DNA from 3 places in the Plantactinospora sp. WMMB334 genome. Region 3 is predicted to be linked to each of the others. Evidence: riboswitches for the same ligand, from Rfam matches in the RefSeq annotation. Region 3 holds a riboswitch; each other region holds the start of a gene.
The links. Region 3 has a riboswitch for S-adenosylmethionine ahead of ACN27G_RS10765 (GNAT family N-acetyltransferase). Riboswitches for the same ligand answer to the same signal wherever they lie in the genome.
Positions count from the first base shown of each region.

Region 1: it holds a riboswitch for S-adenosylmethionine, as region 3 does, so the genes downstream of both, ACN27G_RS33915 (aminotransferase class V-fold PLP-dependent enzyme) here and ACN27G_RS10765 (GNAT family N-acetyltransferase) in region 3, are expected to answer to the same signal.
Region 2: it holds a riboswitch for S-adenosylmethionine, as region 3 does, so the genes downstream of both, thrC (threonine synthase) here and ACN27G_RS10765 (GNAT family N-acetyltransferase) in region 3, are expected to answer to the same signal.

Region 1 covers NZ_JBMHME010000002.1:7,812,307-7,821,732, forward strand. Annotated here, with positions in the region: gene ACN27G_RS33895 (S8 family serine peptidase) at 1-204, opposite strand, end outside; gene ACN27G_RS33900 (glycerol-3-phosphate dehydrogenase/oxidase) at 351-2,180, shown strand; gene ACN27G_RS33905 (FAD-binding oxidoreductase) at 2,237-3,631, opposite strand; gene ACN27G_RS33910 (FUSC family protein) at 3,804-5,054, shown strand; gene ACN27G_RS33915 (aminotransferase class V-fold PLP-dependent enzyme) at 5,077-6,384, opposite strand; SAM riboswitch class IV at 6,429-6,550, opposite strand; gene ACN27G_RS33920 (PrsW family intramembrane metalloprotease) at 6,608-8,320, shown strand; gene ACN27G_RS33925 (GroES family chaperonin) at 8,344-8,682, opposite strand; gene ACN27G_RS33930 (AI-2E family transporter) at 8,825-9,426, shown strand, end outside.
Region 2 covers NZ_JBMHME010000002.1:7,791,713-7,801,138, reverse strand. Annotated here, with positions in the region: gene paaN (phenylacetic acid degradation protein PaaN) at 1-480, opposite strand, end outside; gene ACN27G_RS33855 (GNAT family N-acetyltransferase) at 566-1,582, opposite strand; gene thrC (threonine synthase) at 2,032-3,327, opposite strand; SAM riboswitch class I at 3,342-3,458, opposite strand; gene ACN27G_RS33845 (hypothetical protein) at 3,572-4,537, opposite strand; gene ACN27G_RS33840 (response regulator) at 4,856-5,548, shown strand; gene ACN27G_RS33835 (sensor histidine kinase) at 5,485-6,768, opposite strand; gene ACN27G_RS33830 (Panacea domain-containing protein) at 7,063-7,566, shown strand; gene ACN27G_RS33825 (hypothetical protein) at 7,573-8,052, shown strand; gene ACN27G_RS33820 (ABC transporter permease subunit) at 8,104-9,003, opposite strand; gene ACN27G_RS33815 (alpha/beta fold hydrolase) at 9,005-9,426, opposite strand, start outside.
Region 3 covers NZ_JBMHME010000002.1:2,531,181-2,540,606, reverse strand. Annotated here, with positions in the region: gene ACN27G_RS10780 (DNA-binding protein) at 1-624, shown strand, start outside; gene ACN27G_RS10775 (NUDIX domain-containing protein) at 621-1,160, shown strand; gene ACN27G_RS10770 (hypothetical protein) at 1,182-1,937, opposite strand; SAM riboswitch class IV at 1,917-2,031, shown strand; gene ACN27G_RS10765 (GNAT family N-acetyltransferase) at 2,046-2,654, shown strand; gene ACN27G_RS10760 (hypothetical protein) at 2,737-3,300, opposite strand; gene ACN27G_RS10755 (hypothetical protein) at 3,415-3,921, shown strand; gene ACN27G_RS10750 (asparaginase) at 4,230-5,531, shown strand; gene ACN27G_RS10745 (TrpB-like pyridoxal phosphate-dependent enzyme) at 5,691-7,064, shown strand; gene ACN27G_RS10740 (VOC family protein) at 7,083-7,490, opposite strand; gene ACN27G_RS10735 (ABC transporter ATP-binding protein) at 7,568-8,341, opposite strand; gene ACN27G_RS10730 (ABC transporter permease) at 8,338-9,246, opposite strand; gene ACN27G_RS10725 (ABC transporter substrate-binding protein) at 9,246-9,426, opposite strand, start outside.

The sequences.
Region 1 (9,426 bases), 5.3 Mb from region 3:
GGCCCCGGGAGCCTGCGCCGGCCGGCTCGCCCCGGCCGACCACGGCTGGTGGACGGGGTGCGGCCACGGCTGGCGGGAACCCGGCCACGGCCGGTGGGCGGAACCCGGCCACGGCTGGGCGGGGGGCGGGGTCGGTCCGTCGGGCGGGGTCGGTCCGTCGGGCGGGGTCGGCCCGGCGGGCGGCGGGGGCGGATGGTCCGGCATCATCGAACAGTACGGTGTCGGCCCGGACGACGACCGTGTCGGCGACGGGTCGGCCGCGGGAGCGTGTGTCCGGCTTCGCCCGGCGAGCGTGTGCGGCTCGCCCCGGGGGAACTTGTCCGGCTCGCCGCTGCGGCTACCGTGGACGGGTGCGTGACCCCAGCCTTTCCCGCAACACGGCCAGCCGGCTCTCCCCGTCCCGCCGCGCCACCGACCTGCGACGGCTCCGGAGCGAGCGGTTCGACGTACTCGTCATCGGGGGTGGGGTGACCGGTGCCGGTGCCGCGCTCGACGCCGCCTCCCGGGGGCTCAAGGTGGCCCTGGTGGAGGCGCGCGACTTCGCCTCCGGCACGTCCAGCCGGTCCAGCAAGTTGATCCACGGCGGACTGCGCTACCTGGAGCAGCTGGAGTTCGGGCTGGTGCACGAGGCGCTGATCGAGCGTGGCCTGCTCGCCACCCGGCTCGCCCCGCACCTGGTGCGCCCGGTGCCGATCCTGGTGCCGCTGCCCGCCAAACACGGCCCGCGCAGCCTGCCCGGCCGGGCCTGGCGGCGCACCTACTACGGCACCGGCGTCGCGGCCTACGACGCCTTCGCCGGGATCCTCGGCGGCGGGCGGGGGATGCCGCTGCACCGGCACCTCACCCGGGAGGGCGCCCGCCGCACCTTCCCGAGCCTGCGCGCCGACGCGATCGCCGGGGCGATCCGCTACTACGACGGCCAGGTCGACGACGCCCGCCTGGTGGTGACGCTGGCCCGCACGGCGGCCAGCCTGGGCGCGGCGATGGTGACCAGCGCCCGCGTCGTCGGCCTGACCCGGCAGGCCCGGGAGGTCACCGGGGTGCGGGTCCGGGACATGGAGGCGCCGCCCGGCTCACCGGACGCCGAGTTCGAGGTACGCGCCCGCACCGTGATCGCCGCCACCGGCGTGTGGAGCGACGACATGTCCGAGCTGCTCGGCGACGTCGGGGTCCGGCGCGGGCTGCGGGTACGCGCATCCAAGGGTGTGCACCTGGTGGTGCCCCGCTCGGCGATCACCGGTGAGGCAGGGCTGATCCTGCGTACGCCCACCTCGGTGCTCTTCGTGATCCCGTGGGGCGGGCACTGGATCATCGGTACCACCGACACCGACTGGCGGCTCGACCGGGCACACCCGGCGGCCTCGGCCCGGGACATCGACTACCTGCTCGACCAGGTCAACACCGTGCTGGACCGGCCGCTGACCACCGCCGACATCGAGGGCGTCTACGCCGGGCTGCGCCCGCTGCTGACCGGCGAGGCGGACTCCACCTCGAAACTCTCCCGGGAGCACGCGGTCTACGAGCCGATGCTCGGGCTGTTGCTGGTGGCGGGCGGGAAATACACCACCTACCGGGTGATGGCCGCCGATGTCGTCGACCGGGCCGCCCGGCGGCTCGGCGGGGTACGCCCGTCACGCACCGCCGACCTGCCGCTGATCGGCGCCGACGGGTACCCGGCGCTGTGGCGGGACCGGGCCGACCTGGCCCGCCGGCACGGCGTACCGGGCGGGGTGGTGGAGCACCTGCTGGAGCGGTACGGAAACCTCACCACCCACCTGCTGGACATGATCGACGCCGAACCGCTGCTCGGCACCCCGCTGGCCGGGGCACCGGAATACCTCGCCGCCGAGGTGGCATACGCGGCCCGGGCCGAGGGAGCGCTGCACCTCGACGACGTGCTGACCCGGCGTACCCGGATCTCGTTCGAGACACCGCACCGGGGGGCGGAGTCGGTCGAGCAGGCAGCCGAGATCATGGGCCGGGTGCTCGGTTGGGACGCCCCGGTCCGGGCCCGCGAGGTCGAGCACTATCTCGCCCGGGTGCGGGCGGAACGGCAGTCGCAGCGGATGCCGGACGACGCCACGGCGGACGCGGCCCGGATGGGCGCGCCGGACGTGCGGGGCCTCGCCGCCGACCGTGGCCGGGACGCCGGCCTGGACGAGGTGGAACTGCCGGGCTGACCCGGGTCGGGGTGAAGGTGTCGGGCCGGGGTGGGAGTGTCGGGCCGACCCGCCGATCAGAGCACCTTGCCGGGGTTGAGCAGGCCGGTCGGGTCGAGCGCGTCCTTGATCGCCCGCTGTACCCGCAGACCCACCGGCCCGATCTCCCGGGCCAGCCAGTCCCGTTTCAGCAGGCCGACGCCGTGCTCACCGGTGCAGGTGCCGCCGAGCGAGAGACCGAGCTCCATGATGGCGTCGAAGGCGCGCCGGCCGCGTTCCAGGCTTGCCGGGTCGGACCGGTCGACGACGATGTTCGGATGCATGTTGCCGTCACCGGCGTGCCCGACCACGCCGATCGGCACGTCGTGTTCGGCGGAGATCCGGGCCACCCCGTCCAGCAGCGCCGCCAGCGCGTCCCGGGGTACGGCGACGTCGTCGATGACCAGACCGCCGTTGCCGCCGGGGAAGCTCTCGGCGGCGAACCGTTCCATCGCCGGATGCGCCGACCGGCGGGCCTGGAGCAGCGCGGCGGCCTCCTCCGCGTCGGTGGCCGCGAAGACCTCGTCGGCGCCGCTCGCCGTGCAGACCTCGGCGAGTCGCGCGAGGTCGGCGGCGGCCCGGCCACCGGTGTCGGCGGCGGCCAGCAGCAGCGCCTCCGCATCGGTCCGCAACCCCATCGGCCGGTACGCCTCGATCGCGCCGAGATGCGTCCGGTCCAGCAGCTCCAGCAGGCTCGGCGTGAGGCCCCGGGCGGAGATCCCGGCCACCGCCCGGCCGGCGGTGGCGGTGGAGGGGAAGACCGCGACCAGGGTCAGCGACTCCTCGGCGGCGGGCCGCAGCGAGACGGTGACCTCGGTGATCACCCCGAGGGTCCCCTCCGAGCCGACGAAGAGCCGGGTCAGGTCGTATCCGGCGACCCCCTTGGCGGTACGGCGTCCGGTGCGCAGCACCTCGCCGTCGGCCAGCACCACCTCCAGGCCGAGGACGTACTCGGTGGTGACGCCGTACTTGACACAGCACATCCCGCCCGCGTTCGTCGCCACGTTGCCGCCGATGGTGGACGACTCCCAGGAGCCGGGGTCGGGCGGATAGCGCAGGCCGTGCCTGGCGACGGCACCGGCCAGGGCGGCGTTGACCACGCCCGGCTGGACCACCGCGATCCGGTTCACCGGGTCGATCTCGCGGATCTCGTCCATCGCCACGGTGGAGAGCAGCACCGCCCCGTCGACCGCGTTGGCGGCACCGGCCAGCCCGGTTCTGGACCCCTGCGGCACCACCGGCGCACCGTGCGCGGCGGCCGCCCGGATCACGGCGACCACCTCGGCCGTGCTCCGGGGCCGGACCAGCGCGGCGGGCACCCCTGCCGGGCAGAGATCGGCCTCGTCGCGCTGGTGGGCACGGAGCAGGTCGGGATCGGTCAGCACCGCGGATTCGCCGAGCGCGCCCCGCAGGTCGTCGAGAAGATCCGGCATGCCTGGCAGGCTAGTGCGGAACCCGCCGCCCGACGAGTGCGGCGACGACGGCGGTTTCCGGGCCACCGGATACGGTTCGGGACGCCCGGGACCGGCGGGACGGGAACGACCTGCGCGGGTTCGACCGGGTCGTCAGCGGGTAGTCCCCGCCATGCGCTCCGTCCGGGACACCGTGGCCAGAAGCCCCAAGGAGCTTGACAAGGAGCGGGTCGCCGACCTGGCGAGGGAGTTCCGGCAGCGGTCCCGGGCGACCGTGAAGGACCGCTGGCACGCCGTACGGTTCAATCTCGTGTTGGCGCTCCAGGCCGGGGTGGCGGCGGCGCTGGCCTGGGTCGGCTCGCATGAGTTCCTCGGCAACCCGTCGCCGGTCTTCGCGCCGATCGCCGCCATCGGCACCCTCGCCTCCTCGGTCGGCCAGCGGCTGCGCCGCACCGTCGAGTTGATCATCGGGGTCGCGGTCGGCATCGGCCTCGGCGACGCGCTGGTCTTCGCCGCCGGCACCGGGCCCTGGCAGCTCGGCCTGATCGTCTTTCTGGCGATCGTGACCACGATCTTCCTCGGCGGCGGTCCGGCCGTCGTGACCCAGGCGGCCGCGACCGCCGTGCTGATCGTGACCGTGCAGAGCCGGGCGGAGGCGAACATCGAGGCACCCCGGGTGATCGACGCGCTGATCGGCGGATTCGCGGGGCTCGTGGTTATCACCCTGCTGCTGCCGTTGAACCCGCTGCGGGTGGTCGACCGGGCGGCCCGGCCCGCGCTCGGCCGGCTCGCCGAGGAGCTCACCGAGACCGCGGAAGCGATCAGGACCCGGGACCCCGGTCGGGCCCAGGCCGCCCTCGACCGGCTGCGCGAGGTGGAGAGCCACATGCAGGGTTTCGAGGAGGCGCTGGAGGGCGGCCGGGAGACCTCCGTCCTGTCGCCGGTGCGCTGGCACCGCCGGGGTGCGCTGACCCAGTACGTGGAGAGTTCCGAGTACATCGAACATGCCGTACACAACAGTGGCACCCTGATCCGGCGGGCGGTCACCGCCATCGAGGACGGGGAGCCGATCCCGGAGGAGATGTCCGCGGCGGTCGGCCTGCTGGCCGAGTCGGTGCGGCTGCTCCGCAAGGACCTCGGGCACGGGGTACGCCCGGAGGCCACCCGGGAGCAGGCGTTGCAGGCGATCGGCCAGGCCGGCCGGGCGTACGCGGAGGGGGTCGGGTTCTCCGGCAGCGTGGTGATCGCGCAGGTGCGTACCACCGGAAGCGACCTGCTCCGGGCGACCGGGATCGAACGGCTGGAGGCCAACCAGCTGGTGCGCCGGGCGGCGGGCGGGCATGCCGGCGAGGCCGCCGAGACGGCCGCCGGAGAGCCCGGCGTGCCCGCGTCGGACCGCCCCTCCGACACCCCGTCGTCGGAGGCCGGCCCCGTTGCCCGGTAGCCCGTGGGCCGGTGGACGGGCGTTACCGGGGCGGCGGCCCGTCGAGGGCCGCGAGGGCGGCCAACAGGCGGTCGACGTGCGCCGCCGTGCTGCCCAGCCCGATGCTGGCCCGCAACGCGGTCGGTGGCAGGTCCGGCCGCCCGCTCCGGGTGGCCGCCTCGGTGAGCAGCCGCCGGGCCAGCGGGTGTGCGCAGAACAGGCCGTCGCGCAGCCCGATCTGCCAGCCTCGGGCGAGGTCGGCGGCGACCGTCGCCGAGTCCCGGCCGGCGACCACGAACGAGACGATCCCGACCCGGGGCGCGTCCGTGTCGAAGGTACGGAGTTCGACCACCTCCGGCAGCGCGGCCAGCCCGGTGCGCAGGCGGGCGAGCAGCGCCTGCTCGGCGGCGCGCAGCGCGACCCGGTCCGCGCCGGCCAGCGCGGTGCAGACGGCGGCCAGTGCGACCGCGCCGAGCAGGTTGGGGGTGCCGGCCTCGTGCCGCCCGGGTCCGGTCGCCCAGCGGACGTCGTGGGTGGCGGCCCCGACCCCGAGGGTGGCCCCGCCACCGGCCAGGTACGGCGGCGCGGTGTCCAGCCAGTCGGCCCGTCCGGCGAGTACGCCGATCCCGAACGGGGCGTAGAGCTTGTGTCCGGAAACGGCGACATAGTCGACGGTCAGGGCGGCGATGTCCACCTCCGCGTGCGGGGCGAGCTGTGCGGCGTCCAGCGCGATCCGGGCGCCGTGCCGGTGGGCGACCCGGGCCAGCTCGGCGACCGGCCAGCACTCGCCGGTGACGTTGCCGGCCCCGGCCACCGTGACCAGGACCGGTGCGCCGCCGCCGTCTCCCCGGCGCAGCTCACGCAGGGCCGCGTCGACCGCCCGGACGGCGTCGCCGGCCGAGCCGGGCACCGGCAACCGGACCGCTCCGGCGGGCCAGGGCAGCAGGTTGGCGTGGTGCTCGGCGGCGAAGGTCACCACCCGGCAACCGGGCGGCAGGGCCCGGGCCAGCAGGTTCAGCGCGTCGGTGGTGTTCCGGGTGAAGACGACGTGGTCGTCGGGGCGTACCCCGAGGAAGTCGCCGACGCACCGCCGGGCCCGCTCGTAGGCGTGGGTGCTGCGCCGGGAGAGCGCGCCGGCGCCCCGGTGCACGCTGCCGTACCAGGGCAGCAGCTCGGCCACCGCGTCGGCGGCGGCCCGCGCGCAGGGTGCGGTGGCGGCGTAGTCGAGGTTGACCTGTCCGGGTACGCCGAGCACGTCGAGCGGCCCGGAACGGCTCGTCCCCGACGGCGCCGGCAGCGCGTCGAGCGGCTCGGCGGGGTGGGCGGATGCGGACACGAGGGTGCTGCCCATCGGGATACCTCCGGTCTCAGGGACCCCGGTGCGGGCGGGAGCGGGGTCCGCGCTTGCCCGGCGCGCTTCCGCACCGAGCCCGGTCATCACCCGGGGCACCCCACCGCGAACCTCGACGAGGGTTGCCGGCCAGCAAGCCGGGGCTTGGACGCTGGCACTCGTGACCTGGCCGGAAGCATAGCCGGACCGGCCGCCGTGCGACCAGGCCGTCCAGCGGGGGCGGATCTGGTCCGGCCGGACTGTCCGGAGGAACTACGCTGACCACATGGCCGACACCCCACCCGGTGCGGCGGCGGCGCAGCCGCCGTCGCCGATTCCGCCGTGGCCGCCCACCCCGCCGCCCCAGTCACCGCCGTCGCCGGTGGCGGGCGCGGTGCCGGAGGGTGCGGCGACGCCCGAGAAGCGGAGCCGGGCCCGCCTGCTGGCGATGATCGGGGCGATCGCGCTCATCGTCACCTGCGCGGTGCTGATGGCGATCGAGCTGGTGCAGCCGGCCGGGATCACGCCGCCGCTGGTCGGGCTGGCCGCGGCCTCGTTGCCGGTGCCGGTGCTGGTCGCCTGCTTCCTCTGGCTCGACCGGTACGACCCCGAGCCGGTCAGGTACCTCCTCTTCTGTCTCGGCTGGGGCGCGGCGGTGTCGACGTACGCGTCGCTGCGGACGAACACCTTCGCCGGCGACACCCTGGAGCTGCCCCTCCCGCTGGTCGGGGTGTTGGTGGCGCCCTTCATCGAGGAGTTGACCAAGGCGCTCGGCCCGTTGCTGCTGCTCGTCTACCAGCGCCGGAAGTGGGCCGGGATCACCGACGGCATCGTCTACTGTGGCCTGTCGGCGGTCGGGTTCGCCATGGTGGAGAACATCCTCTACTTCGGCCTGCACGGCTACGCCGAGGGCGTCGACCAGTACGGGCCGGCGACCGGCGCGCAGAACGTCTTCGGCATCTTCATCCTGCGCGTACTGATCAGCGGCTTCGCCCACCCGCTCTTCACCGCGATGACCGGCATCGGTCTCGGCATCGCCGCCCGCTCGGCCAGCCGCGCGATCCGGATCCTCGCCCCGCTGGCCGGTCTGCTGCTGGCGATGATCCTGCACGGCACGTGGAATCTCGCCGCGACCCTGACCCAGGTCGCCGGGGAGCCACTGATCCTGCTCTACAGCTACGTCGGCCTGATGGTGCCGATCTTCCTGGGCGTGGTCGGCCTCGCCGTCTGGGTGCGGAGCTGGGAGGGGCGGCTCACCCAGCGACGGCTGCCCGAGTACGTGCGGGCGGGCTGGCTCACCCCGCCCGAGCTGGCCGCGCTCGGCACGCTCGGCCGGCGGCACGCGGCCCGCCGCTGGGCCCGCCGGGTGGCCGGGGACGAGGGCGTGAAGGCGATGCGGAGGTTGCAGGCCGCCGCGACCAGACTGGCGCTGCTCCGGGACGGGCTGGTGCGCGGGCTGGAGACCCGGCCGGGGCGGCTGGCCCAGGGGCTGGGCGAGGAGCGCCGGCTGCTCGACGCGATCCAGGCCACCCGGCGGGTCTTCGTGGGCCGTGATCCGCAGGCGCCGGTCGGGATCTGGGACGGCAGCCGTTACCACCTGGCCTTCCCGGACGGCTCCCGGCGCAGTCTGGCGGCCCCGGCCGAGCCGGTGGTGCCGATCCCGGTGGTGCTGGTGACGCCGCCGCGACCGCCGGCCCCGGTCGGCACCGGCTATCCGCCCCCGCCGCCGGGTTACGGCGCCCCGCCGCCGGGTTACGGCGCACCGCCCGGTTACGGCGCCCAGTCACCGCCCGGTTACGGCGCCCAGTCACCGCCCGGTTACGGCGCCCAGTCACCGCCCGGTTACGGCGGCCCGCCCGGTTACGGGGCCCAGCCGCCGTCCGGCCACGGCGGCCCGTCGCCGGCCGGACACGGTTGGCCGCCGCCCGGCCCGCACGGTGGGCCGGGCCGGGCCTAGAGCGGGCCCTGGAGGCCCTGAAACTAGAGGTAGAGCCCGGTGGAGTCGGTCTCCACCCGCCTGGCGGCCACGGCGTGCACATCCCGCTCGCGGAGCAGCACATACTCCCGACCGTGCAGTTCCACCTCGGAGCGGTCGTCGGGATCGAAGAGCACCCGGTCACCGGAGACGATGGAGCGGACGTTCGGACCGACGCCCACCGCGGTCGCCCAGGCGAGCCGCCGCCCCATCGAAGCGGTTGCCGGGATGACGATGCCGGCGGTCGAGCGCCGCTCGCCCTCGCTGCCGTCCGTCCGCACCAGCACCCGGTCGTGCAGCAGTCGGATCGGCAGGCCGTCGTCGTTGTTCTCCTCGGCGATCACGACGGTGACGGTACCGTGCGCCACCGCTGGCGGAGTTGGTGGCGTCGGCCCGCTGGCCGCACCGGGCCGACCTGTGCCGGTGCGGCTACCGTAGGGAGGCCGATTCCGCCGCCGGGTCGACGCGGATGCCCCGGCGGCCGCCGTGGGAGGTGCGCGCTTGCGCCGTTTCGATGAGCTACGAGCAAGGATCCGTCGCGCGTACGCGTCCGGACGGTCGTCGGACCCCTCCGCCGGGCACGCTGCCGCGTCGGACAGTCACCCGGCCGCGACACCCGAGCCGGGGCCGCCTGCCGTGCCACCGCCCGACATCGAGGAATCGAAGGACCTCCACCCGTCGACGTCGAGCCGGGACGACGCGGACGTGCCGCACGCACTACGGATCGCCGCCGCCTGGTCCTGGCGACTGATCGTGATCGGCCTCGTCGCCTGGGCACTGGTCCGGGTGATCGGCACGATCCGGATCGTCATCATCCCGCTGGCGATCGCCCTGCTGCTCTCCGCCCTGCTCGCCCCGATGGTCGGGGTGCTGCTCCGGATCCGGTTGCCCCGCTCCCTGGCCACCGCCGTGGTGCTGGTCGCCGGGGTGGCCGCCGTGGTCGGCACGCTCACCCTGGTGGTCAACGAGTTCATCCAGGGCGTACCGGACCTGAGCCGCAACGCCACCCGGGGGATCCGGCAGATCCAGGAATGGCTGAAGACCGGGCCGCTGCACCTGTCGGACAACCAGCTCAACTCCTACATCGA
Region 2 (9,426 bases), 5.3 Mb from region 3:
CAGCGCCCGGTCCAGGGCGTGCGCCCCGCCGGCCTGGAACGCCATCACGAAGGCCTGCCCGGTGGTGGCGTGCACCGCGTGTGCCAGCTCGAAGATGTTGGCGTGCAACCGGGCGAGAACCTCCAGGCAGACCCCGACCCGGGTCTGCGGGCCGGCGTCCCGCCAGGCCGGCAGCGCGGTCGTGGCGGCGGCCAGCAGCACCTCCGGGTCGGCGTGCGGGTAGCTCACCCCGAGGTCGATCCCGAACGGGCTCGCCTCGGTGCCCACCCAGTCGCCGGTGCCGGGCTGGTCGAGCGGGAACTTCCCGCCCAGGTACGCCCGGTAGGCGGCCTCGCCCTCGGCGGCGGCGGTCTCGCCGTAGACCCGAGGGCTGGGTGACTCGGGGTACGCGGACCAGTAGGACCGTTCGGTGATCGCGGTCAGCGCCCGTTCCAGGGTGTCGGTGTGCCGGGCGAAGAAGGGGTGCGGGGTCTCCGTCATCCCGCCATCATGCCGCACCGGACCGGCCCGCCCCAGCCTCCCGCCTGCTCCGGGACGGCGCTGGTCGGCCGGTGGGCGGCACCGCTCAGAGGGTTGCCTGCCAGGTGTTGAGCCCGGCGACGGCACGGAAACCGAGCGCCTCGTTGATCGAGATCATGTAGTCGTTGCTCGCCGCGTTGAAGGTGTCGATGACCCGCAGCGCCGGCTCGTGCTCCCGGATGTGCCGCAGGTTGTCAATCTTGATCACGGTGCCGAGCCGGTGCCCCCGGTGCCCCGGTTCGACCAGGGTGATCTGTTGGAAGGCGTGCCAGTCGCAGCCCTCGTTCATGCTGATCGCGGTCCACGCCACCAGGCGGCCGGTCGCGTCGTGCCGGGCGGCGCTGCTGTACCACTCCAGTCCGCGCGCGCGGTGCACGGCCTCCATCTCGCGCAGCCGGGGCACGTCAGGGCTGGCCGGCTCCCAGGTGAGGTCGCCGATGGGTGCGTCCTCGATGAGCCGGCTGTCCAGGTAGGCCACGTCGGCGGCGTACTCCTCCGGGGTGTCGCCGCGCCAGCGCACGATCGAGTAACCCCCGGCCCGGGCCATGCCCTCGGTGAAGAGGCGGTCGAGTGCCGGTTCGTCGAGTGCGGTCAGGTCGAGCCGGCGGCGTACGTCGGCCAGGGCCGGCCGGGCGCCCATCGCGGCGGCGAAGGCGTCGCCGGGCATCGTCGCGGCGGCGTCCGGGTTCATGTTGACGACCTCGCCGATGACCCGCTTGCGCCCCAGGTCGCGGAGCATCCGCACGGCGTACTCGTAGAGCGCCCGCCCGACGCCGCGGCGGGCGTAGCCGGGGTGGACCACGAGCGCGAGACTCGCGTTCTCCCGGTTCTCCAGCTGCGGCAGCATGACGTTCAGATAGCCCACCGGCACGCCGTCGAGGTAGCCGAGCGCGGGACGTTGCTCGTCGCCGGGCCACCCCTGGCGGAGCCCGACGACGAAGCGCCGCCGGGAGGCCGGCGGCATGTCCGGCTGGACATCCGCCCGCACGGCGGCCTCGATCTCGTACGCCCGCTCCACGGCGGCGGTGTCGTCGACGTCCAGCGGAGTGACCACGATGTCCATGGTGTGGAGCGTGCCGGTTGCACGACGCGGGCGCGACCGAATATCGACGAGCCCGTCACCGGCGTTGCTGGATCGGCGTTGACCCCGAGAGCGGGCGGGGACACCGGCCGGCCCGGGAAGAATTTGGTCGGGAGGGGCGCCCGCACAACGCCTCCGGCGTTGGGTCGTAAGAGCTTAGAAAGTCTACGGCGGTGCGCCCTCCCGCACGGAGCATCTTGCGTCCTGCAGATGCGGGCGTCAAGCCCTCGACCGCGTGTTTTCGTCACGGGCGGCAAAACCACAGCTACGCACCGCATCCGCACCGCCGGAAATGACGCTCGTCGGAGGAGTCCCTAAAGTTTCACCTGCAAGTTGCACGTGCATTTGCCCGTTCGGATCCGGCAGGACGCAGCGAAAAAATCTTGGACTTTTTCGGTCGGGCGGGCCGACCTGACCCGGGCGGGCCGGCGTCAGCCGAGTAGGCCGGCGTCGCGGGCCGCGCGCAGCGACGGCTTGAGCCGGTACGTCGGCCCGACCTGTGCCGCGACCGCGTCCAGGGTCTTGAGCCCTTCGCCGGTGTTGTAGACGACGGTCTCGGCGTCCGGGTCCAGCCGGCCGCTCGCCACCAGCTTGCCCAGCACCGCGACCGTCACCCCGCCGGCTGTCTCGGCGAAGACGCCGGTGGTCCGGGCGAGCTGCCGGATCCCCTGCCGGATCTCGTCGTCGTCGGCGTGGTCCATCCAGCCACCGGTCCGGCGCACCGCCTCCAGGGCGTAGAAGCCGGCGGCCGGGTCGCCGATGTTGAGCGACTTGGCGATTCCGGTCGGCCGGACCGGCGTGATCACGTCGGTCTCGGCGTGCAGCGCGGCGGCGATCGGGTTGCAGCCCGCAGACTGGGCGCCGAAGACCTTCCAGCCGTTGGCCGGCGCCTCGACCAGCCCGATCTCGACCAGCTCACTGAAGGCTTTGTCAATCTTGGTGAGCAGCTCGCCACTGGCCATCGGGACGACCACCTGCTCGGGGATCCGCCATCCCAGCTGCTCGGCGACCTCGTAGCCCAGCGTCTTGGAGCCCTCGGCGTAGTAGGGCCGGACGTTCACGTTGACGAAGGCGGTGTCGGAGAACTCGTCGGTCTCCACAAGCTCCCCGCAGAGCCGGTTGACGTCGTCGTACGAGCCGTCGATGGCGACCAGGTCTCCGCCGTAGACGGCGGTGGTGACCACCTTGCCCTGCTCCAGGTCGCCGGGGATGAAGACGACCGACGGCACCCCGGCCCGGGCCGCGTGCGCGGCGACCGAGTTCGCCAGGTTACCGGTGGAGGCACAGGCGAACCGGGTGAAGCCGAGGCCGCGGGCGGCGGTCAGCGCCACCGACACCACCCGGTCCTTGAACGAGTGCGTGGGATTGGCGCTGTCGTCCTTGATCCAGAGCGGTGCCCGGATGCCCAGCTCGGCGGCGAGGCCGGCGGCCGGCACCAGCGGGGTCAGCCCGGGGTCGAGGGTGACCCGGGCGGTCGGGTCCTGGCCGGTGGGGAGCAGGGCGGCGTACCGCCAGAGGTTGCCCGGGCCGGCCTCGATGTCGGCCCGGGTGACCCGGGCCAGCGCGGCCGGGTCGTAGCCGACCTCCAGCGGGCCGAAACACTCGTAGCAGGCGTGCTGGGCGATCAGCGGGTATTCGGTGCCGCAGCCGCGACAGACCAGCACCCGCGCGGGATTGGGCGCTACCGGAGTGGTCTGGCGGGTGGTCGCGTCGATGATCGACGTCATGGCGATGTGCCGTCCTCTCATCTTTCCCTGGCGCCGCACCGCGCGGCGGGGACGGAATTGGCACCTGCTCCGCCGTGGAGTGGTTGCCGGGGCGTCATCGGGCCGTATCCCTCAGCCCCTCTGGATGAGGTATGAAGTTGTGTGCCGCCAGTCTACGGGGCGGGCGGGCCGCTGTCCCGGTCCCGTCCCGGCGTGTGAGCTACATCCCCGGGCCACCTGCCCGGGCCACCTGCCCGCGGGTGGGCTAGGACGCCGGCCGCAGCGTCCGGTGCCGTGCCGCCAGGCCCGGGGCGGAGCCGTCCGCCCCCGGCCCGCCCGGAGACCTCGGCAGCGGCGGTACGCCCAGCGTGACGAGGATGGCCCGGATCGCGCCCTCCGGCCCGGTCCTCCGCAACGGCGGCCCGGTCCGCAGGTGGTGGTCGACCTCGTCGGGGGCGATGACCGGCTCGCCGTCGGCGGGGACCGCCGCCGACCACGCCTCGTCGCCGGCACCGGCCGGGCCGGTGGACCCGGGTCCGGGGTACGCCTCCGGACGCCCGAACCGGCAACCGAGCACGATGTCGAGCCGGCGCACCTCCCGGCCGGGTGCGCTCCGGCCGACGAGCCCGGTACGCAAATCGTCCACCGGCCGTACCGCCGCCGGGGAGATGCCGACCGTCACCCCGCCCAGCGCGTCGAGCGCGTCGAGCGCCCGGCGTACCCGGTCCGGCAGGGCGGAGCCGCCCGCGAGATGGCGGATCCGGACCAGGGCCGGCGAGCGGTGGGTGTCGGGCACCGGGAGCTGGTGGTCGCTCTCCGGCAGGGCACGGGCCGCCGCGCCGACCAGCCAGAGCGTGACACCCTCCGGAAGGGCGGCGGCCGGCCCGCCGAGCATTCTGGCCACGGGAGCGACCGGTGGGCGTGCGGGGACCTGCGGCACCCGGCCGAGCACCGCCGCCCGGGGCACGGGCGGGTCGTAGAGCGGCAGGTTGTCGCCGGCCGTCAGCAGGTGTCCCGGGCGCCGGGCGACCACCCGGTGCACCACGACCCGCTCGCCGGCCTGGTACGCGACCACGTCGCCGGGGCCGATCTCGGCGAAGTCGACCGGTTCGACCACGACGGTGCCGGCGGAGAGCGCCGGGCACATCGCGGAGCCGGTGACCTGCACCCGGGCCAGACGCCCGGCGGCCAGCGCCGCCCGTACCAGATGGGCGGCGCCGCTTCCGGTCACCGCCCGCCGTCCCCACGGCCCGTCGGGGCCGGCTCGGCGGGCTGGGTTCCGGGCTGACTCCGTCTGGTCATCGCCGATGGTCCCTCTTCTCCGACGTACCGGGCGACACGGGCCGTTCCCCGTTCAGAGGCTCGAACCCCCGGGTGATGATCACCCACCGTCATCGGACGGTACCAGAGAGCGGAATTGCGGTCTTGACAATGCAACAACGTGGGTATAATGTCCGTTATTCTGCCCGCCGGCCGGGCCCCGGTACCGGTTCCGCAGATCGCTCTGTTCCGCAGATCGCTCCCCCGGCGGAAAGCGAGGTCGCCCATCGTGTCCGTGATCTCGGTCTCCGTGGTCGACGACGACCGGATGTTGCTGGACGGCATGGCGGCCTGGCTCGGCTCCGCATCCGACCTGCGACTGGTGGGCACCGCGGCCACCGTCGACCACCTGCTGGACACCGAACCGGAACGCGCCGACGTCGTCGTCCTCGACCTGCTCCTGGCCGACGGATCAGCCCCGGCCGAGAACGTCCGCCGGCTGGTCGCCACCGGCCGGACCGTGCTCGTGGTGAGCGTCGTCCCACACGTCGTGCACGGGGTGGACGTGATGCGGGCCGGTGCGTCGGGCTACCTCACCAAGGACCACGACCTGCCGACCCTGGCCGAGGCGATCCGGACGGTGGCCCGGGGCGAGGTGGCGCACTCCCCCGAGCTCGCCTTCGCCTGGTCCTGTGACGAGCGGCCGGACCGGCCGAAGCTCTCGCCCCGGGAACGGGCCGTGCTGGTCGCCTACGCCTCCGGCATGACGTTGACGGCGACGGCCCGCAAGGTCGGCATCCAGCCCGGCACCGCCAAGCAGTACCTGGACCGGGTCAAGGCGAAGTACTCCGACGCGGGCCGGCCCACCTACACCAAACTCGACCTCGCCGACCGGGTACGGGAGGACGGGCTGCACCGCTACCGCTCCGCCACCTCCGAGGACGGCGACGCGGGCCAGAACAGTTCGACGCTGGTGCCGTGACCCGGCTCGGAAAAGAGGTGCAGGTCGCCACCGACCTCGGCCATCCGCTCGGCGATGGAGCGGCGTAGGCCGAAGCCGCCGGTGTCGGTGTCGGTGTCGGTGTCGAAGCCGACTCCCCGGTCCACGACGCGGACGGCGAGCACCCCGTCGTGCCACTCGACGGTGAGCCACGCCTCGCCGGTGCCGGCGTGCCGGGCGACGTTGTTCAACGCCTCCCGGGTGGCGTCGCAGATCGCCCGTACGACGTGCCGGGGCGGCTGGGTCGGCACGGTTCCCGAGCGCAGGTGCACCCGCAGGCCCAGCGCGGTCGCATCGGCCGCCACCTCGGCGATGCCGGTGCCGAGCGTGTTGACCACCTCCGCCCGGTCCTCGGTGACCAGGCCCCGGATGTAGTCCGCCTCCCGGCCGCAGCGCCGCCGCACCTCCTCGGCCCGGTGGTCCAACCCGCCCCGGGCGATGGCGGTCAGCGTGGCCAGTGCGGTGTCGTGCAGCCGGCGGTAGTGGTCCAGGCGCTCGGCGAACCGCGCCTCGCCGGCCGCCGTCGCCGTCTCGGCGGCGAGCCGCCGCTGCGTCGCCTCGTCGACCGCGCTCGCCTGGGCACAGAGGAACCGGCGGGCGAAGTGCAGCACCAGCGCGAACCAGATGCTCGAGTTGATGTGGTTGACGAAGCCGGACTCCAGGGGCGGCAACCCGCCGATCTGGACGGAGGCGGCGACCACGGCGGTCAGCACCAGCAGCCCGAGCACCGCGAGCAGCCTCGGCAGGGTGAGCACCGCGCCGACCAGCGCCGCCGAGCCGAGGGCGAACTTGCCGGCCCAGTTCGCCGCCGACAGCTCGTAGCCGGACCGGATGTTCATGTTCACCACCACCAGCAGCGCGCAGACGATCCCCACGTCCACCGCCACGTGCGGGTAGCTGAACCAGCCGCGCCGCCACACCGCCACGCCGAGCACGACGTTCCAGAGCACCGCGGTGAGCATCAGCGCCGTGTTCAGCGCCGGGCTGTGGTAGCGGTCGGCGGCGCCGTCCATCCCGACCAGCGCCGGCACGATGTAGCTGGCCCGCTGCCCGAAGAGCACCACCGCGACCAGGCGAAGCGCGCGTTCCCGACCGGGCATGGTGACCATCAGCCGGGCGTCCACCCAGCCCAGCCGCGCCTCGGCAAGAAACCGACTGATCCGCCGGGGCGGTCGCCCGACCCGGGTGGCGTGGTCCAGCACCGGCCCACCCCCTGCCAGAGAGTCACCAGGCCGCCACCTGCGGCTCGACCGCCGCCGACTATAGGCCAGCGCGTCCGCTCTGTGCCATGTCCGTCAGGTACCCGCCTCCGATGGTGGCGCGCCGGCTACGACGACGCGAAACTGAGGAGAAGGAATTATCGGGCATCACAGCACAAAGAACGCCTATAACGCCATGGAGTGTCTACCGTTGATCGTGGGAGCCGTCACAGGCAACCGCTACCCTGGTCACACCCGAGAGCGGACGCCGGGGAACGCCCGCAGGAGGTGAAACTTATGGCCAGCGTCTACGATGTCGCCGCCTACATTCTCGCCCAACAAGGCGAGATGTCATCGATGAAGCTCCAGAAGCTTGTCTACTACTCGCAGGCATGGCACCTCGTCTGGGACGACGAACCTCTGTTTCCCGAGAGAATCCAGGCATGGGCCAACGGGCCGGTCGTCCACGACCTGTACGCCCTGCACCGCGGCCGGTTCTCCGTCTCGGAGTTGCCGCGCGGTAACCCTGACAACCTCACTCGCTCCGAGCGCGAGACGATTGATGCCGTGCTGCGCACGTACGGACATCTTGATGGCCGGAAGCTCAGCCATCTGACACATGGGGAAGACCCCTGGGCGCACGCACGGCGCGGCCTCCCGGCAACAGCCCGGTCGAACGCCGAGATCACAGCCGAGGCGATGCAGATGTACTACTCGACGGTCGATACCGCAGAGGAAGCGATCCCGGTCGACGAGATCAGCTGGGACGAGTGGGCAGGGGACGGTAGCGCCGAACGGTAGCCACCTGTGTCACCGAAGAAAAACCCGAAGGTCAACAGGGCTGCCCTGGCAAAGGCCACAGGCGAACGCCAGCCGAAAGCAATAGTTCAGCCTCAGGGCAATGACCGAAAGTTGATTTTTTCATTTCAATACGTAGACCGGGGCTACGACGGACTGTGGTCGTGGCCCCGGTCCGACAGCGGCGACGCATACGAAATCCTGACCTTCCTGTGTGAGGCCAGCCAGTGCACCTGGGGCGAGCTCATGGCCCAGATGACAGGGCACAGCCACAACCGGAAGAAGAAGCACCACGCGTACCCGATCAAGAACGTGTGCGCTGCTGCGCAAGCCAGGATCGTTGAGCTTCGCCTCGATGAGGTCTTCGAGGAGTTGTTCAGGTTCCGGATCTCCGGCGAACGACGGCTGTGGGGATTCCGGGCTGAGGATGTATTCCACGTCCTGTGGTGGGATGCGCACCATCAGGTGTATCCGACCGACCGAAATTGATGATCACGACAGGTTGCACCGCCCTCCGCAACGGCCCGTCTCCCTGCCCTCCTACGACACCACGTCCTTGCGGGTGAAGCGCCAGAAGGCTATCGCCCAGAAGGCGGTGGCGTAGCAGATCGCCGATATCGCGCCCCTGACCATGTCGTCGGTCTGCACCGGCGTGGAGAGCAGGCCGAGCCAGGCGCTGCTGTAGTGGGTCGGCAGGAAGTCCCGGAGCACCCCGAGCGCGGTGATCTGGTCGAGGATGCTGGAGAGGATCCAGAGCAGCACGGCGCCGCCGACCGCGCCGAGCGCCGCGTCGGTGCTCACCGAGAGCAGGAACGCCAGGCCGGCCACGACCAGCAGCACCACCGCCAGATAGCCGAGGATGCCGAGCAGCCGCAGCAGCCCCTCCCCGGCCGGGATCTGCGCGGCGACGGTGCTGGAGAGAGGGGACCAGCCGTACCGGAGGGTGCCGGCGAGCAGGGCGGTGCCGGCCAGCAGCAGCAGGGCCAGCAGCGAGTAGCCGAGCGCGACGACCAGCTTCACCGCCAGCAGCCGGGCCCGGGGCACCGGCACGGCCAGCAGGTAGCGCAGGCTGCCCCAGCTCGCCTCGCTGGCCACCGTGTCGCCGCAGAAGAGCGCCACGACCACGACCAGCAGGAACGACGACGAGACGAGCAGCGCGAAGAGGGTGAAGTTGAGCCCGCCGGTGGTGGCCAGCTCGATCAGGCTGCCGAACTCTCCGCCGCCGTTGTCGTCGTCCCCGGACCCCTCGAACTCGAAGGCGACCAGGATGATCAGCGGCAGCAGCACCATGAAGCCGAGTGAGAACTGCGTACGCCGCCGGGACGCCTGCCGGCGCCACTCGGCCGCGATCGAGAGGGTGCCCCGGGGCCGGTAGCCGGTGGCTCCGCCGGCCGCGTCCACCGCCCCGGTCGCCACGCTGGTCTCCGTACCGATGGTCATCTCAGCGGTCCCCGCTTCCCCGAGAGTTCTCACCGACCAGGGCGAGGAAGGCGTCCTCCAGGCGGCGCCTCGGCACCACCCGGTCCACCCCGACACCGGCCCGGACCAGTTCGGCCACCACCTCGCTGCGGGCGGTGCCGTTGGTGTCGACCACCAGCGCGCCGTTGCTCTCCGGCAGCACCCGCACCCCGGCCAGCCGGTCCAGCACGGCACGGGCGGCCTCGACGTCGGAGACGTCGAACTGGGTACTCGGCGACTCGCCGACGATCTCCTCGACCCGCCCGGCCGCCACGATCTCCCCCTTGTGTACGACGACCGCGTGCGTGCAGGTCTGTTCCACCTCGGCCAGCAGGTGGCTGGAGACCAGCACCGCCCGGCCGTCCGTGGCGTACCGGCGCAGCACCCGGCGCATCTCGGCGATCT
Region 3 (9,426 bases):
GACGGCGACGCGCACGCTGCTGTCTCGCACGCCGATGCCGGATTCGCGCACCTTCGCAAAGGTCCTTCGCACGGTCCACTTGAGGCCCGGTTGCACGCGATGCGCGCATGCGGGTTGGCCGCGAGCGGACGGCCGGTCGAGGCTGTGGCGGCGATCACCGCCGCCGACACGGCATATCAGCGCGAGTGCAGCTCCTCCTCGCAGTGGTTGAGCCCGTTCGACGATGCATCGCTCGCCTCGGAGGCAGCCTGGTGTTTCCTCCGAGTCGGCGACTTCACCGAGGCGGCCAGGCAGTTGCACCAGGCACTCGCCGGCCGTCAAGGTGGCCAGGTGCGTAGCCGGGCCTTCGCCCAGGTCGCGCTTGCAACCGCGCTACTCGGCCAGGGACAGGCGGAAGAGGCGTGCCCGCTGATCCGCGAGGTACTCGCCTCCACCGTGAACCTCGGCTCCGCCGTGCTCGTCGCCCGTCTCACGCATGTAGCGCTGCTACTCCGATCCCACTCGAAGCGATGTGGCGAGGCTTCCGAGGTGATCGAGCAACTTCGACAGGCTCTGCTTGAACGGGCATGGATCGGTACCAGCGGCGCCCTGCACGAGCCACCAGCAGGACACCCGCCGCTATGACACCTCGGGAACAGCGACCACTCTACGAACGCGACGGCGACGCCTGGGACGCGTACCTCGCCGAAGGCAACGCCAGGCAGGCGCGCAAGCGCGTCGGTGCGGATGCGCTCATCCGGAACCATCGGGGCGAAATCCTGCTGGTGGATCCGAGCTACAAGCCCGACTGGGACCTTCCAGGCGGCATGGCCGAACACCACGAACCACCGCGCCAGGCCGCCGAGCGTGAGCTACGCGAAGAGCTTGGCCTCGAACTGTCGCTCGGGATCATGCTGGTGGTCGACTGGGTGGCCCCCCATGGGCCCTGGGACGACAGCCTCATGTTCGTCTTCGACGGCGGCGTCCTCGACGACCGACGCATCACGTCGCTACGCCCGACAGACCCGGAGATCGAGGCCTTCCAGTTCTTCTCCCTGGCAGATGCGACAACGGTACTCAGGCCGTACGTGTGGCGACGGCTGGACCGGGCAGTGGCGGCCGCCACCGACGGCGCAGCGCGTTATCTTCATACTTCGGTGCTCGCAGACGGTGATTTGTGAGTGCCGTGGCTCACGTGGACGTCAGCTCTCTCGACTGCCGCTCGCGTCGATATCCCGTGCACAGCCGCTGAGCGCCGGCAGGAAAAGGTCGATGGCGATCGTCATCCGTGTGACGAATTCCGACCGGGTGGCCACCTCGTACTTTATGCCGGCGGCGGTGGACCGCAGCGTTCGGGCCATGTCCCCGGCCGTTCCCTCGCACCCGGCGGGAAGGACCTCCGCCAGAGCGTTCGCGACCATCTCGACGAAGCGCTGAGGATAGGCCGTGACGCTGGACCCCAGCAGGGCCGGGTTGGTCTCGATGAGCACCGCGACCTCCGCCGCCATGGAGCCGATATAGCGGCCGGTCCACAGGTCGAAGGCTTCGACCAGTGTCCGGCGCAGCGTCCTCCGTCGCGGCGGGGTTGACCACGAGCGGACCGCGACGTCCCAGCCGAGCACGAAGCAGCAGAGCGCCGTTCCCGTGCTCGTGACCGCGGTCCAGCCACCTGCCGACCAGAGCGTGGTCGCGGCAGCGGAGCCGATGGCGGCACCGACGAAGTTGCCGGTCGCCAGCGCCGTGTTGAGCCGGCTGCGTGCCTCGTGGGAGAGGGCGAACAGCCGCGCCCGGTTGAGGAGGGCCTGCCACCCTGTCACGCCAAGGCGCACGATCAAGGCGCCGGCCCCGCGAGGCCCTCCGGCTCCCGCCACGACCGCCACGCCCCCGCCGAAGGACGTTCCGCTGGCGGGACCGATGGTGCTACGGTCGCCGACAGAGGTCATGAGCGCCAGCGCCAAGCCCCGGCTCGCTGGCCGGCTACCCTCCGTTCGCGGGCGGGGTGCCCCGGGTGAGGACCGGGCTCGGCACACCGGTGCCGGGCAAGCCGCGAGAGGAGCTGCCTGCCGATGATCCCGTCCTCCGGCGACATCACAGTGCCCAATGGACAGACCGCACGGTTCGGCCCGGTACGACTCCGACCCGCTGATGCGAGCGACGCCGAGCAGATCGCGGTGCTGCACGCGGAGAGCTGGCGCCGGCACTACCGGGGCGCCTACGCCGACTCGTTCCTCGACGGCGACGTCGTGGCCGACCGCCGCTCGGTGTGGTCGGCGCGCCTGGCCGCACCGACCAACAGCGAGACCATCATCGCCGAGCACGACGGCCGGCTGGTGGGCTTCGTCCACGTCGTGTTCGACGACGACCCGACGTGGGGCAGCCTCGTGGACAACCTGCACGTCGTCCACGACCAGCGCCGGACCGGCATCGGTACCCAGCTTCTGGGCCGTGCCGCCCGAGCCGTCGCCGAGCGGGCGACCGGCAACGCGATGCATCTGTGGGTGTTGCAGCAGAACACCGCCGCCCAGCAGTTCTACCGGTCACGCGGAGCCACCTGCGTGGCGGCGGCGACGGTGCCACCGCCGGGCGGTGACCCGACCCGGCTCAACGACGCTCCCCGCTGCTTCCGATTGGCGTGGCCCGACGTAACCGAATCCGGCGGAGCGGCAACGCGCTGATCTGCCGCACCGGGGTGTCCCGGTCTTCGTGTCGGGCGTATTGCCGCCGCTCGGCGAACCGCGTCCTCGGCAAGGGCGGGCGTCAGGACTGCGCGGCGAGAGGGCCTCCGTCGCCGAACCTCCAGGTCGGATACCGCTCCGTCAGGTAACCGCGATGGCCGTCCCAGTCGGCCGGCCCGAGCAACCGCACCGGCGACACGCGCAACCGGTCCGGTCCGGTCCGGTCCTCCGCGTCCTGTTTGTAGCCCCACGCGAAGCCGACCAGAGGGACGACGAGCCGCCGGTCACCGTCCCACGGACCGATGGTCAGGAAGCTGTGCGCCTGCCACTGCACCACTCCGGAACGCCAACGGGAAGGAGCGTCGAAGAGCGTCGGTCGAAACCCGTACCAGGCGAAGGGCGCGCTGGAGTCGGCAAACAGATCGAAGGGGTCGATCTCGAACCCCGCTGCCGCGCCGGGATCGCGGACCAACTGCACCCAGCCCAACAGCGACCGGTAGCCACGAGCGCTGAACTCGACAGACGCGGTACAGACCGGCATGCCCCGGTCCCGCTCGCTCTTGCCGACGGCCATCGGGTCGACGTTCGGCACGACCTCCACCAACACCCGACCATGCTCGTCACCGACGTCGAACCGAATCTCCATTCAGGCATCCTGCCACCTCGCCACCACACCCGACTGCCGCGATCGGCGCGGTGGCCCGGGTACGCCCGCCGCGCCGACCGCCCCGGCTGACCTGCGTCCGAACCTGCCGATACGGTGTTCGGCGTGCTGCCACATGATCGCCTCGTGTTCCGGTACCTCATGGACTTCGGCGGCGGCGAGCGGGATGTCGTGTCCTTACTGGAGCCTGACTGGGTATATCAACACGGGCTACACCCCGAGGCGGTCCTGGCAGTTGTCGGCGGCGGCGCCGACCGCGGCGAGTTGACGCCGGCCGACGTGCGGGAAAGCGGTCCGTTCCTTCGGCTGCTGTCGAGGGTGATCTTCGAAAACGTCACGAACAACGGCGACATCTGCCGGGAGGCCGATGTCCAGGGCAGCGGCTACGTGTATCTGCTGGACGCCCGCACACCTGACCCGGCAGGCCGGGTTTCTTCGGAGGACATCATCGGCGCCGTCCAGGTCAATGCCGGAAAGCCGGTGTCAGGGTCCTACCAGCACAACCCGAAACACCGGCTCTTCACCGTCAATGGATGGTTTCGCCTTCCGGACGACCTCGAGACGGCACTGCAGCATCGGCTCCGTGCACAGGGCGCCGCGTGAACGTCCCCCACGCCTGCCGCCACGACCTGTGTCCGGCCGAGCCCGAGCGCGCGCCGGCCCTCGGCGACCACCGGCGGGTGCGGAAGCGTACCGCTCCTCGGGGTCGAGCCCGGCGGTCGGCTCGTCCACCACGAAGCCTGCCGGCCGGCAGTCGCTCGAACCGGCACCTGACCGCCCACATCCAGAGATCGAATACCGGCGATGGATCGGGCGCGTTCCAGAAGGCAGGAAGCGGAAATGATCTTGTAACGCCGAAGAAAGCAGCAGCTCGGACGATGCTCCTTACCCCCATCCGACTGGAGGTCGCATTGTCCAGCATTCCGGATCGGCTCCGGCCGACACCCCGGCGCCTGACCGCCGTCCTGGTCCCCGTCCTCACCGCAGCACTCACCGCCACCGTCGTCTCCGTCATCGACCGCTCCCCCGAACCGGCGGCGATGGCGCTGCCACCGGTCACCGGCACCGTCGCCGGGGTCACCGGACCGACCGAGATCCGCAGCGTCGCGTACGCCCAGGCCGTCAACGCGGCGAAGGCGAAGAAGCCCAAGGTCACCGTGATCGGCACCGGCGGCACCATCTCCGGCGTCGCCACCTCCCGCAGCAGTTTCACCGAATACCGGTCCGGCCAGATCGCCATCGGTGACCTGGTGGCCCGGCTCCAGCCGGAGATCGGCCAGGTCGCCGACGTCTCGACGGTGCAGTTCGGCAACAAGGGCTCCGGCGGCTACACCATCGCCGAGTTCCACGCGCTCACCCTGGCCGTCGAGTCGGCGCTGAAGAAGTCGGACGCGGTCGTGGTGACCAGCGGCACCGACACGATGGAGGAGTTCGCGTACTGGCTGGACCTGACCGTGCGGAGCCGCAAGCCTGTGGTGATGACCGGGGCGATGCGGCCCTGGGCGGCGGTGACCCCGGACGGGCCGCAGGTGATCGGCGCCGACGGACCGGCCAACCTCTACAACTCGATCGTGCTGGCGGCCAGCCAGGCGACCTACTGCTACGGCACCGTACTGATGCTCGGCGACGAGTTCCACGCCGCCCGGGACGTCACCAAGACCAGCTCATACCGGATGGACACCTTCCAGAGCCGGGAGTTCGGCGTCCTGGGCTGGATCGACGGGCCGAACATCAAGGTCGGCCGGGCGCCGGCCCGGGTCGAGAAGTGCGACGCGAAGCAGCGCTGGCTGACCCCGTTCGACCTGTCCAGGGTCGCCCCGACCGACCTGCCCCGGGTCGAGGTGGTCTACGGCTACCAGCAGGCCGGCGGCGAGGCGATCACCGCCTTCGCGGACGCCGGGGTCAAGGGCATCGTCACCGCCGGCACCGGCGCCGGTGGCATCTCCTCGGCGCAGAGCAGCGCCCGGAGCGCCGCCGCCGCGAAGGGAGTCATCTTCGTCAGCACCACCCGGACCGGCTCCGGCGCGAGCTACAGCGGCAGCACCACCTCGCCGATCATCGCCGGCGACGACCTGCTGCCGCAGAAGGCCCGGCTGCTGCTCCTGCTCAGCCTCGCCTTCGCGCCGGCCGACGTGGACCAGGTGCGGACCTGGGTGGGCACGCTGGGCAACCCGGAGTGGGACACCGCGCCCAAGGGCAGGCCGAAGGACTGACCGGCGCACCGGCGCCTCGGCCCGAGTGGACGGGGAGCGGCCGGCGGATCACTCCGTCGGCCGCCGCCGACCGGGTAGGGACAGCACGGCCATGGACAGCACGGCCAAGGACAGCGGGGCCATGGACAGCGGGGCGTCCGGCGGGTTCAATTCGTGGCCATGGGTGAGCCGAGCAAGATTCTGCTGGACGAGTCGGAGCTGCCGCGCCGCTGGTACAACATCCTGGCCGACCTGCCCGCCGCGCCGCCGCCGGTGCTGCATCCGGGCACGCTGGCGCCGGTCGGCCCGGACGACCTGGCACCGCTCTTTCCGGCGGAGCTCATCCGGCAGGAGGTCACCACCGAACGCTACGTGGAGATCCCGGAGGAGGTGCGGGACGTCTACCGGCTGTGGCGACCGTCCCCGCTGTACCGGGCGCACCGGCTGGAGCGGGCGCTCGACACCCCAGCCAAGATCTTCTACAAGTACGAGGGCGTCTCGCCGGCGGGATCGCACAAGCCGAACACGGCGGTGCCGCAGGCGTACTACAACGCGGCGGCCGGAATCCGCCGGCTGACCACCGAGACCGGGGCCGGCCAGTGGGGCACCGCACTCGCCTTCGCCTGCGCGCAGTACGGCCTGGACTGCGAGGTGTGGCAGGTGCGCGCCTCGTACGACCAGAAGCCGTACCGGAAGATCATGATCGAGACGTTCGGCGGGGTTGTCCACCCGTCACCGTCCGAACTCACCTCGGCCGGTCGGGCGGTGCTGGCGGATCACCCCGATTCGCCCGGCTCGCTGGGCATCGCCATCTCCGAGGCGGTCGAGGTGGCGGCCGGCAGCCCGGACACGAACTATGCGCTGGGCAGCGTGCTCAACCACGTACTCCTGCACCAGACGGTGATCGGCGAGGAGGCGCTCCTGCAGTTCGGCAAGGTCGGGCTGACCCCGGACCTGATCGTCGGCTGCACCGGCGGCGGCTCCAACTTCGGCGGGCTGGCGTTCCCGTTCCTCCGGGAGAAGCTGGCCGGCACGCTGGACGTGACGATCCGGGCCGTCGAACCGGCCTCCTGCCCGTCGCTGACCAGAGGCGTCTACGCGTACGACTTCGGCGACACCGCCGGGATGACCCCGCTGATGAAGATGCACACCCTCGGGCACGACTTCATCCCCGACCCGATCCACGCCGGTGGGCTCCGCTACCACGGCATATCGCCGCTGATCTCGCACATCTACGAGCTGGGCCTGATCGAGGCGGCGGCGAAGGGTCAGCGGGAGTGCTTCGAGGCGGGGGTGCGGTTCGCCCGTACCGAGGGGATCGTGCCGGCTCCCGAGCCCACCCATGCGCTCGCCGCCTGCGTCGAGGAGGCGTTGCGCTGCCGGGAGACCGGCGAGGAGAAGGTCATCCTGACCGCGCTCTGCGGGCACGGGCATCTGGACCTCGCCGCGTACGGTGCCTTTCTCGCGGGCGACCTCGCCGACCACGAACTCTCCGAGTCGCAGTTGCGCGCCGCCACCGCCGGGCTGCCGACGGTACCGGCAGGTTCGGCGTAGCCCGGACCGGGACGGGCGCTATCCCCGGGAGGAGATCTGCTGCACGGCCCAGCCGTTGCCGTCCGGGTCGCTGAAGAAGACGAACCCCACGTTGTCCAGCGGATCCGCGACGGGCCTCGGATTCTCGCCGAGGACCTGGATCTCGCTGACCTCGACACCCCGCTCCACGAGCTGGGCACGCGCCCTGGTCAGGTCGTTGACGACGAGCTGCAACCCGCGCAGCGAGCCGGGCGGCATCTCCGGCACGGCTCCGGTGCCGATCACGATCGAGCAGCCCGAGCCGGGCGGGGTGAGCTGGACGATCCGGATGCCGTCGCCGATCCGGGTGTCGTGGTCGACGTCGAAGCCGAGCTGGTCGGCGTAGAAGGTCTTGGCCCGGTCCACGTCGGAGACCGGGACCACCACCACCTCCAGGGTCCAGTGCACGGGTGACCGCCTCCCTGCTTCTCGACATCGGTGCGCCGGCCGACCATAGCGCCGGGGTACGACCGATCCGGCTGCGGCTATCCGGCGTGGTGGAAGGTCCGGACCAGGTCCTCGACCCGGGCCCGCGCCGCCAGGAACTCCGGCGCCCGCTTCAGGTCGAGGTCCCGCTCGTCCGGCAGCTCCAGCGTGAGATCGGCGGCGACCCGCCCGGGGTTGCTGGCCAGCACCACCACCCGCTGCCCGAGGAAGACCGCCTCCTCCACGTCGTGGGTGACCATCAGGACGGTGGTGCCGGTGTCCCGCCACACCCGGCGGAGGAAGAGCTGCATGTCCTCCTTGGTCTGCACGTCCAGCGCGCCGAACGGCTCGTCGAGCAGCAGGACGTCCGGCTCGCAGGCGAGCGCCCTGGCGATCGCCACCCGCTGCCGCTGCCCACCCGAGAGCTGTTTCGGCAGCGCCGACCGGAGCGCGGTCAGCCCGGTCTCCTCCAGATACCAGGCGACCCGGCGGGCCCGCTCCGCCCGGTCGATGCGGAGCAGCTCCAGGCCGAAGCCGACGTTGCGCTCGACCGTCCGCCACGGGTAGACCGCGCCGCTCTGCAACACCAGCCCCCGGTCCGGGCCCGGCCCGAGCACCGGGTTGCCGTCGAGCAGGATCTCCCCGCCGGAGGGGCGGTCGAGGCCGGCGACCAGGGAGAGCAGCGTCGACTTGCCGGAGCCGCTGGCTCCGACGACGCAGACGAAGGATTTACGGGCGATCCGCAGGTCGACGTCGACAAGCGCCGGCACGTCGCGGCCGTGCCGGCGGAACACCCGCCGCACACCGACGAGCTCGAGCAGCCCGGTGGTCACGGCACCCACCGCCCGAGCCGGTCCCGCAGGATCCGGAGTACGACGTCGGCGGTCACCCCGATCAGCCCGATCACCACCAGGATCGCGAAGATCTTGTCGGTCTGGGTGAAACGCTGGGCGAGCAGGATCCGCTTGCCGAGCCCCTCCTGGCTGTTCACCAGCTCGGCGACGACCACCAGTCCCCATGCGGCGGCGAAGTTCACCCGTACCGTGTCGACGATGCCGGGCAGTGCGTACGGCAGGATCACCTTGCGCAGCACCTCGCCGCGCCGGGCGCCGAGGGTGTAGGAGACGTTCACCAGGTCGATCGGCACCTGCCGGACCACGTCGGCGGTCATCAGCATGTTGAAGAAGACCGTGCCGATGACGATCAGGGCGATCTTCGGCGCCTCGCCGATGCCGAGCCAGATCAGCAGCAGCGGGGTGAAGGCGGCCGCCGGCAGGTAGCGCAGCAGCCCGCTGGCCGGCTCCAGTGCCGAGCGGGCCGCCGCGAAACTGCCCATCGCCACGCCGAGCGGGACGGCCACGGCCACGCCGATCCCGTACCCGTAGATGATCCGCCGGACGGTGGCCCAGGCGTCGGTGAGGAGCTCTCCGCTGCGGGCCATCTCCAGCCCGGCCGCCCAGACCGCGCCCGGCGCCGGCAGGAACCGGGGTTCGACCGCCCCGGTCGCGCCGAGCAGCAGCCAGGCCAGCAGCGGTAGGGCGACCGAGGTGAGCACCAGGGCGGCGCGGGCCCGGCCGGGCAGCGGCGTACGCAGCGCCAGCACCCGGCCCGGTGGCCGGTTCGGGCGGCGCCGGGGCAACGGGCCGAAGAGCTGCCGGGCGGTCGGCGGGCGCCGCACCGGCGCCGGCTCGGGCGCGTCGGGCGCACCGGGCGCGTCCGAGCTGGCCAGGCGTTCCATCAGGTCACCGCTTGCACGAACGTCGGGTCGAAGAGGCCGTCGAGCGAGGGCTTGCTCGGCGCCAGTTCGGTGCGGACCAGGAACTCGGCGATCCTGTCGGCCTGGAAGTCCAGGTGGGTGGCGTCACCGCCCGGGGAGAACGCCGCGAGGTTCTGTTCCCGGGTGAAGATCGTCGTGCCG